DNA from 2 places in the Bradyrhizobium sp. 195 genome. Region 2 is predicted to be linked to the other one. Evidence: riboswitches for the same ligand, from Rfam matches in the RefSeq annotation. Region 2 holds a riboswitch; the other holds the start of a gene.
What was found. A riboswitch is a leader RNA that binds a small molecule or an ion and turns the genes downstream of it on or off. The one in region 2 is predicted to bind cobalamin.
Positions count from the first base shown of each region.

Region 1: another riboswitch for cobalamin. It lies ahead of IVB26_RS15570 (energy-coupling factor ABC transporter permease); the one in region 2 lies ahead of IVB26_RS22110 (TonB-dependent receptor).

Region 1 is NZ_CP082161.1:3,396,061-3,400,470, forward strand. It holds gene IVB26_RS15560 (cobyrinate a,c-diamide synthase) at 1-577, shown strand, start outside; gene cobA (uroporphyrinogen-III C-methyltransferase) at 574-1,305, shown strand; cobalamin riboswitch at 1,351-1,570, shown strand; gene IVB26_RS15570 (energy-coupling factor ABC transporter permease) at 1,608-2,285, shown strand; gene cobF (precorrin-6A synthase (deacetylating)) at 2,324-3,073, shown strand; gene cobT (nicotinate-nucleotide--dimethylbenzimidazole phosphoribosyltransferase) at 3,084-4,136, shown strand; gene IVB26_RS15585 (histidine phosphatase family protein) at 4,129-4,410, opposite strand, start outside.
Region 2 is NZ_CP082161.1:4,766,870-4,771,279, reverse strand. It holds gene IVB26_RS22130 (adenylate/guanylate cyclase domain-containing protein) at 1-1,014, shown strand, start outside; gene IVB26_RS22125 (hypothetical protein) at 1,120-1,296, shown strand; gene IVB26_RS22120 (hypothetical protein) at 1,435-1,644, shown strand; gene IVB26_RS22115 (hypothetical protein) at 1,793-2,044, shown strand; cobalamin riboswitch at 2,093-2,306, shown strand; gene IVB26_RS22110 (TonB-dependent receptor) at 2,422-4,410, shown strand, end outside.

The DNA of each region.
Region 1 (4,410 bases), 1.4 Mb from region 2:
GCGCATCGCGCTAGCCCGTGATGCCGCATTCTCCTTCGTCTATCCGCATATGCTCGAGGCCTGGCGCGCGGCGGGCGCCGAGATATTGCTGTTCTCGCCGCTGGCCGATGAAACGCCTGACGCGAGCGCCGACATCTGCTGGCTGCCCGGCGGCTATCCCGAGCTTCATGCCGGCAGGATCGCGTCCAATGCACGCTTTCGCAGCGGCCTGCGCGCCTTTGCCGAAACGCGGCCGGTGCATGGCGAATGCGGGGGCTATATGGTGCTGGGAACCGCTTTGACCGACGCGGACGGTATCCGCCATGAGATGACAGGCCTGCTTGGCCTCGAGACGAGCTTTGCCAAACGCCGCATGCATCTGGGCTACCGCCTTGCCGAACTCGCCGCGCCGATACCGGGCCATCAGGCCGGTGCGCGCCTGCGCGGCCACGAATTCCACTATTCGACGATCCTCGCCCAGCCCGACACGCCGCTGGCCGTGGTGCAGGATGCGACCGGCGCGGTCATCGCCGAGACCGGCTCACAGCGCGGACTTGCCACCGGCACGTTCTTTCATCTGATCGCGGAGGACCGGTGAGCGGTTTTGTCTCCTTCATCTCCGCCGGCCCCGGCGATCCCGAACTGCTCACCCTCAAGGGCGCCGCGCGGCTGCGCGAGGCCGACGTCGTGCTCTATGACGATCTTGCCTCAGGCGCGATCCTCGATCTCGCCCGGCCCGGCGCCAATCTCGTCGCAGTCGGGAAGCGGGCCGGGCGACCCTCGACCAAGCAGCACCATGTCAATCGTCTCCTGGTCGACTATGCCGCGACAGGCGTGCGCTTGGTGCGGCTCAAGTCGGGCGATGCCGGTATTTTCGGCCGGCTCGAGGAGGAGCTGGAGACGCTGCGCGAGGCGGGCATCGGCTATGAGATTATCCCCGGCGTGACCTCGGCCTGTGTGGCCGCCGCGCAAGCCGGCATTCCCCTGACCCGTCGTCATACCTCGCGCCGGGTGCAGTTCGTGACCGGGGCTGACGTGACGGGCGAGCTGCCGCCGAATCTGAACTGGGCTGCACTGGCCGATCCTGAAGCGACGACCGTGGTCTATATGGGCCGGCGCACCTTCCCGGCGCTTGCCGCAAAATTGATCGCGCACGGTCTCGCCGCGGATACGCCGGCGCTGTTCGCCGAATCCCTCGGCCGCCCCGACGAGCGGCTGGTCCGCACCACCATTGCCGAGCTTGCCGAGCAGCTTGCCCGCGGCGGCGCCGCCTCGACGGCTGCGGTGATCCTGTTCGGCGCGCTGGCGGGGGATTATCCGTCGTGACGGCCGCGGCCGCCCTTCGCCCCTTGACGCAGGCTCGCCGAAAGGGGCACACAGGAGAGGCATGGTGCTCAACGCGGCGCAAAGCGTCGGAGCATAATCGGGAATGGGGGTGGGCGGACCAAGTTGCGGCGCCCAAAACCCCAGCCGCCCCCGCGACTGTAAGCGGTGAGGGGCTCCGAACCGCCACTGGGCCGAAAGGTTCGGGAAGGCCGGAGATCCCCAGTGAACCGCGAGCCAGGAGACCGGCCCTGCACGTTTTGAGGCCAAGGCCGTCGGGTGTGACGGCAGGAAGGGATTGAGCCATGCATATCGAACCCGGAATCGTGACGGGCGCCAAGCTCGTGTTGAGTTACGCAACCGGCATCGCCGCGGGCGGCGTTGCCTTGAAACTTGCAGCCGAGACCGTGCGCGAGCAGGGCGTCGGCTCGTTCGCGGCGCGAACACTCGCCACAACGGGCCTCGTCTTCACTTTCTTCCAGGTTCTGCCGCACTTCCCGGTCGGCGTCTCCGAAGTGCACTTCATCCTCGGCTCGACGTTGTTCCTGCTGTTCGGCGCGGCGCCTGCGGCCTTCGGCCTCGCGCTCGGCCTGTTGCTCCAGGGCGTGTTGTTTGAGCCGGCCGACATCCCGCAATACGGCATGAACGTCACGACGCTGCTCGTGCCGTTGTTCGCGATCCAGGCGATCGCCTCGCGGATCATTGCCCGTAACACCGCCTATGTCGATTTGAAGTATCGGCAGGCGCTGGCGCTCTCGACGACCTATCAGGCCGGCGTGATCGCCTGGGTGGCGTTCTGGGCGCTCTATGGCTCCGGTTTTGCCATGAGCAACCTCGCTAACATCGCGGCGTTCGCGGCCTCCTATGCGCTGGTCATCGTGATCGAGCCGCTGGCCGATCTCGCCGTGCTGGCGCTGGCGAAGTCGCTGCGTGGCGTCACCGCGCCCGGCCTCGTCACCCCGCGCCTGCATAACGCGGCCTGAGGGGAGCGAAGGGCGGTACGCCGCCCTTCGCGCTCGCGATGCTCACGCTCTCCCTGATAGGCATCGGCTGCGGCGATCCCGACCAGCTCACGCGCGCCGCGATCCGCGCCATCAATGCGGCCGATCTCGTCCTGATCCCGCGCAAGGGAACTGCGAAGTCCGACCTCGCCGATCTCCGGCGGACGATCTGCGCGGACGTGCTCACCAGCGACAAGACTGAAATCGCCGAGTTCGATCTCCCCGTGCGCGACGCCGGTGAAGCGGATTACCGCAAGGGTGTGGACGATTGGCACGATGCAGTCGCCGCGACCTGGTCGCAGACGATCGCAAAACATCTTGCAGGCAAGGGCAAGGTCGCGCTGCTGATCTGGGGCGATCCCTCGCTGTATGATTCCTCGCTGCGCATTGCGCGTCGGCTCAATCCCTTGCCGAAGATTGAAGTCGTGCCCGGTATCACCTCGATCCAGGCGCTGTGCGCGGCGCATGCACTGCCCCTCAATGATATCGGCGAGCCTTTTCTGGTCACGACGGGGCGGCGCTTGCGCGAAGGCGGCTGGCCGCAGGGCGTCGACACCGTGGTTGTGATGCTCGACGGCGACACGGCGTTCCAGTCGCTAGATTCAGCTGGGATTCAAATTTATTGGGGTGCTTATCTCGGCATGCCCGACCAGATCATCATGTCCGGCGAGTTGGCCGAGATCGGCCCGCGCATCGTCGCGGCGCGGCAGGAGGCGCGCGCGCGGCACGGCTGGATCATGGACAGCTACATCCTCAAGCGCGCGCGTTAAGCGAGGCAGCATGCTCCCCGAATGGGTCTACCAAAAGTGCCCCGAGATCTCCGCGATCCATCGCGAGGCGGCAATCGCGCGGCAGGCGCAGCTGACAAAGCCGACCGGTGCGCTCGGCCGGCTCGAGCAGCTTGCGATCGAGCTTGCCGGCCTGCAGGCGACCGAGCAACCGCGCGCCGCGCTTGTGCCGATCATCATCTTCGCCGGCGATCACGGCATCGTCGCGCAGGGTGTCTCGGCCTATCCGCAAGAAGTGACCATCGCGATGATGGCGAATTTTGCCTCCGGCGGCGCCGCCATCTCGGTGCTGGCGCGCGAGCTTGGCTCCAGCCTGGAGGTCGTCGATGCCGGCACGCTGGCAGATGAGACGATGGCGGGCGTCGTCACCGTCAAGCCGCGCAAGGGCACGCGCGATTTCAGCGTCGAGCCTGCGCTCCAACCTGCGGAGCTGGCGTTTGCCTTCGAGGCCGGCCAGCGCGCGGTTGCGCGTGCGGCGACCAATCAGCCCGATCTGCTGATCTTCGGCGAGATGGGGATCGGCAACACCACGACCTCGGCGGCGATCGCGGCGAGCCTGCTTGGCGTGAGTGCCGAGGAAATCGCCGGCAGCGGCACCGGGGTCGATGCGGCCGGCCGCGCACACAAGGCGCGCGTGATCGATGCCGCGATTGCGCTGCATGGCGTTGCGGGTGCGTCGCCCGAAGAAATTCTGTGCGCCGTCGGCGGGCTCGAGATCGCAGCGATCTCAGGCGCGATCATCGCGGCCGCGCAGCGCCGCATCCCCGTGCTGATCGACGGCTTCATCGTGTCGGTGGCAGCGCTCGCCGCAGCACGGCTGAACCCGTCGTGCCAGCCGTTCCAGCTAGCCTCGCATCAATCGGCGGAGCAGGGGCACCGGCTGGTGCTCCGCGCACTGAACGTGCAACCGCTGATCAGCCTCGACCTCAGGCTCGGCGAGGGATCGGGCGCGGCCATCGCGCTGCCGCTGGTGCGCCTCGCCTGCGCGCTCCACAACGGCATGGCAACATTCGCGCAAGCCAACGTGCCTGACAGACCTAGCTGATCCGCTGGTTGACGGACACGACGCGCCAGCCGGCCGCGAGGCGATCGATCCGAGTCAGCGACAGCGGATCGATCACGAAGCGCAAGGCTGCTTGCGGCGTGAGATCTAGCGCGATGCAGAGCGCGGCGCGGATGGTGCCGGAGTGCACGACGAGGGTGGTCGATCCGGCCCCGATCCGCGACAGACCCAGCCGGACGCGCGCGACCTGATCCGCAAAACTCTCGCCGGCCGGCGGCCGTCCGCCAGCCGGATCATTCCAGAACTGCGCATAGGC
Region 2 (4,410 bases):
GCCGGCACCCGCGAGGTCGAGGCGGGACGCTTCGACAAGACCATCACCGTCTCGACGCAGGACGAGATCGGCGAGCTCGCCGCGGCCTTCAACCGCATGACCGAGCAGCTCAGGCACAACGAGCGCATCCGCGAGACCTTCGGCCGCTACATCGATCCCAAGGTGGTGCAGGGGCTGATCGATCGGCCGGAGGTCGCGATCGACGGCGAGCGCCGGGTCATGACCATCATGTTCTGCGACATGAGCGGCTTCACCGCGATGAGCGAGGGCATGACCCCGCGCGGCCTCGTCAGGGTGATGAACCACTATTTCACGGTCATGTCCGGCCCGATCAGGGGCAATCGCGGCATCATCGACAAGTATATCGGCGATGCCATCATGTCCTATTGGGGCCCGCCCTTCATCGAGGAGGACGAGCAGGCGCTGCTCGCGGGCCTTGCCGCCATCGAAATGATCGACCAGGTGCCGGCGCTCCAGAAGCAGCTGCCCGACCTGCTCGGCATCCGCGCCATGCCCGCGCCGTGCGATTTGCGGATCGGTATCGCCACCGGCGAGGTCCTGACCGGCAGCATCGGCTCCGAATTGATGATGAGCTTTACGGTGATGGGCGATGCCGTCAACCTGGCCTCGCGGCTGGAGGCCGTCAACAAGGCCTACGGCACCCGCATCCTGATCTCGCAGGCAACCGCTGACGCGATCGGATCGCGGCTCGAACTGCGGGAGATCGATCGTTTGGCCGTCGCCGGCCAGAGCGCACCGCAGGCGATCTTCGAGGTGATGGCGAGGGCAGGTGCACTCACCGGCGCACAGGGCAGCTTGCGCACGCACTATGCCGAAGCGCTCGCCGCCTATCGCGCCCGGCGGTTCGATGAGGCGCGCGCTGCCTTCAACGCGGCGCTCGAAGCCGTCCCCGGTGACGGCCCCTCGCGCACCATGCTCGGCCGCATCGCGCAATTCGAAGCCAACCCGCCGGACGCCGGCTGGGATGGCGCCTGGCGGCTGGACAGCAAATAGGCCGCCGCACCGCAAAAATTGATTCTACTCGATAACGATGTTCGCCGTGACCTATTTCCCGGGCTTAGGTTGGATGTCCTTGAGGCGTTTGACGGGGACACGCCGATGACAGACCTTCAGAACAGACTGGAACGGTTCGAGACGCTCACCGCCGAATGCGAGCTGATTGCCAAGCTCGCCACCGACAGCACCAAACGCGAGTTCTATCTGAAGCTTTCGGAGCAGTACCGCCAATTGGCGGCGGACATGCGCCAGGCGATCGCGACCAAGGCTGCTGCCTGACGCCGGCTGCAATCCGTTCTTAATGTTTGGCGCGCATCCTTGAAGCACGCGAGCGATGGCTCGTGCTGGAAGGCCGGGGTTCGCCGCAGTGCAGCGAGCCTCGCGAGTGTCATTTGCCATGCTTGACAGGGCAATCACATGCGCCTCGTTGCCGTGATCATATTCGCGCTCATGACGGCGGCCTGCGATCAGGAGCAGGACATCACCGGCTCGACGTCGGCCTGCCCGATGCGGAACTACAGCTACAACCCCCGCGACATGAATCAGTGCGTCAATGCCTGCAAATCGTGCGATCGCGGCACCACGGTCACCTGCACGACCTCTTGCAGCCTCAAGGGCGCGCGCTGAGATCCTGACGCCTATGGCGGCTGGGAATGGCGAGCCTGAGATATCCGCTTCCAAGGAACAGGAGCTGGCGGTGCTGGGGCACCGGAACGATTCACTTGGGTTAAACATTGAAGGAGGCGGCAGGACGCGGAGTCCGATGGAAATGGGTATGCTCGATCCCGGTCGATTTCTGGTCTCGTGCTCGCATTGCGATGCCTGGCCGATGGCGGCCAATGTGAAGCGGTCGAGCTGGTGGGCGTCCCCGCACGAGGTCCGCTTTGTCTGCACGCGCTGCCGCCGCGAGGAAACCGCGATCGTCTCGGCCTCCGGCGAATTGACCCCGATCAAGCGCGTCGATGTTCCGCCTCGCGACGTCGCTGCTGCCTGGGCCCAGGCCCAGCGTTTGCGAGGGCGGACCTGACGGCGGTGACAACAGCCGCCGGTCGATTGACTCCCCGGCGGAACGACACGTAAGTTGATTGGTGACGGTTCTCCTCACGGAGATCAAAAGGGAATGTGGTGCGGGATTGTCCCAACGGGGGATTTGTCTCAACGCCACGGCTGCCCCCGCAACTGTAAGCGGTGAATCTTTCGTCCTATGCCACTGGGAATCTCGGTCCTGGGAAGGCGACGTAAGGTAACGACCCGCGAGCCAGGAGACCTGCCGTCAGCCGTGGTCACACGCGAAGATGTCGGTCGGGGAGTACAGACATTGGCTTCACCGGAGCAATCCATTGCTCTGCCGTGAAACCTCGTTCGCTGTGACGTGCCACTGACGTCATACCGAGGTCTACAACCGTGTCCCGTCTTGTCTCTGCCGCCGGGCGCCTCAGCGCCGGCCTGCTCGCGTCCGTTTCCCTCCCTTCGCTCGATCTATCCCCCGCCTTCGCCCAGCAGGCCCTTGCCGAGCAGCTGCCGCCGATCGAAGTGACCAAGCCCGACGATCAGAACCGCACCCGCGCCAGGGCGATCGGTGATGGCGAGCCGACGAAGCGCCGGGGAACCGTGAATGTCGCGTCGGCAGGCAATGGCGCCGGCTCATCCGGCTCGGGCTCCGAGGCTGTCGCCAGCAACGGCGGTATCGTCGGGGCCGCCACGACCGTCATCACGGCCGCGGATATCGCGCATTCGCCGTCGCAGACGCTAGCCGAGATCATCGCGACGCAGACCCCGGGCGCCCAGATCACGACGTTCTATGGCGGTCAAATCGGCGCGAAGACCAGCGTGGATCTGCGCGGCTTCGGCGCGTTTGCCAACGCCAACACGCTGGTGCTGGTCAACGGACGGCGGCTGAACGACGTCGACATGGCACAGGTGGACCTCTCCATCATCCCGCTCAATTCCATCGAGCGTATCGAGATCACGCGCGGCAATTCGGGAGCGGTGCTCTACGGTGACAACGCCATCGGCGGCGTGATCAACATCGTCACCAAAAACGGCGTCGGCGGACCGCCGGTGACCGCGCGCATCGAGGCCGGCTTCGGCTCGTTCAACGCCAGGCTCGGCAACGTCTCGACCTCGCTCAGTTCCGGTCCGTGGTCGACCTCGTTCTATGGCAATGCCGTCAGGACCGATGGCTATCGCGACAACAATCGCTATTCCCAGCAAAACGGCGTCGGCAATCTCAATTACTCGACACCGGGCCTGACCGCTTTTCTCACCGTCACGGGCGACAATCAGGAGCTGCGATTGCCGGGCGGGCGCACCGTCGATCCCTCGATCGGCCTCGACGAGCTCGCGGCCAACCGGCGGGGGACGAGCACGCCGTTCAACTTCGCCAACCAGCAGGGCTTTAGCGCAACAGCGGGCTTCACCAAGACCCTCGTCAACGGCGTCGATCTCATCGTCGACGGCGGCGTGCGCGACAAGAAGCAGCAGAGCGCGTTCTTCTCCAGCCCGGTGCCGGTTCCGGCCTTCTTCACGTCGACCTATGTCGAGTCCCATCTGACGACATGGTCGATCACGCCGCGGCTCAGCGTGAAGAGCCTGCTGCTCGGCATGCCGTCGCATCTCCTGACCGGCATCGACTATTACGATGCGAGCTTTCAGCAGAACCGCGGCGCCGGGCAGGGGCTCTCCTCCTGGCACAATTACGATCTCAGGCAGCAGACGGTTGCGGGCTATTTTCAGCACACATTGGGCGTGGCGCCTACGACCGACATCTCCTATGGCGCGCGGGTGCAGACCGTCAGTCTTGCGGCACGCGACAATTTCGACCCGGCGGCGCCGTTCAACGCCGACATCGGCGCGCTGCCGCTGACGAGCAACGAGACCCAATATGCGCTGCATCTCGGGGCCGAGCATCGCCTCAACGACATGGTCTCGCTGTTCGGCCGCGCCGCGCGCGCGTTCCGCACGCCCGACGTGGACGAGCGCCTGTCCTCGGGGCCTTCGTTCGATCCCCTGACCTTCGCCGCGATCCCGCAAACGTTCCAGCTCAAGACCCAGACCTCTTGGGATATCGAGGGCGGTCTGCGTATCAAAGGCGGCGGGCTGCAGTTGCAGAGCAGTCTCTATCTGATGGACCTCACCAACGAGGTCCATTTCAACCCGGTCCTGTTCTACAACACCAATCTTGATCCGACCCGCCGCTACGGCTCGGAGACCAGCCTGTCTTATCGCGTCAACGACGCTCTGCTGCTGCGCTCCGGCGTGGCCTACACCCGCGCCGTCTTCCGCGAAGGCGCCTGGGCCGGCAATGACGTGCCGCTGGTGTCGCGCTACACCGCGAGTGCGGGCGTCACCTGGAACATCTGGCAGAATTATTTGGTGCTCGATGCCACCGCG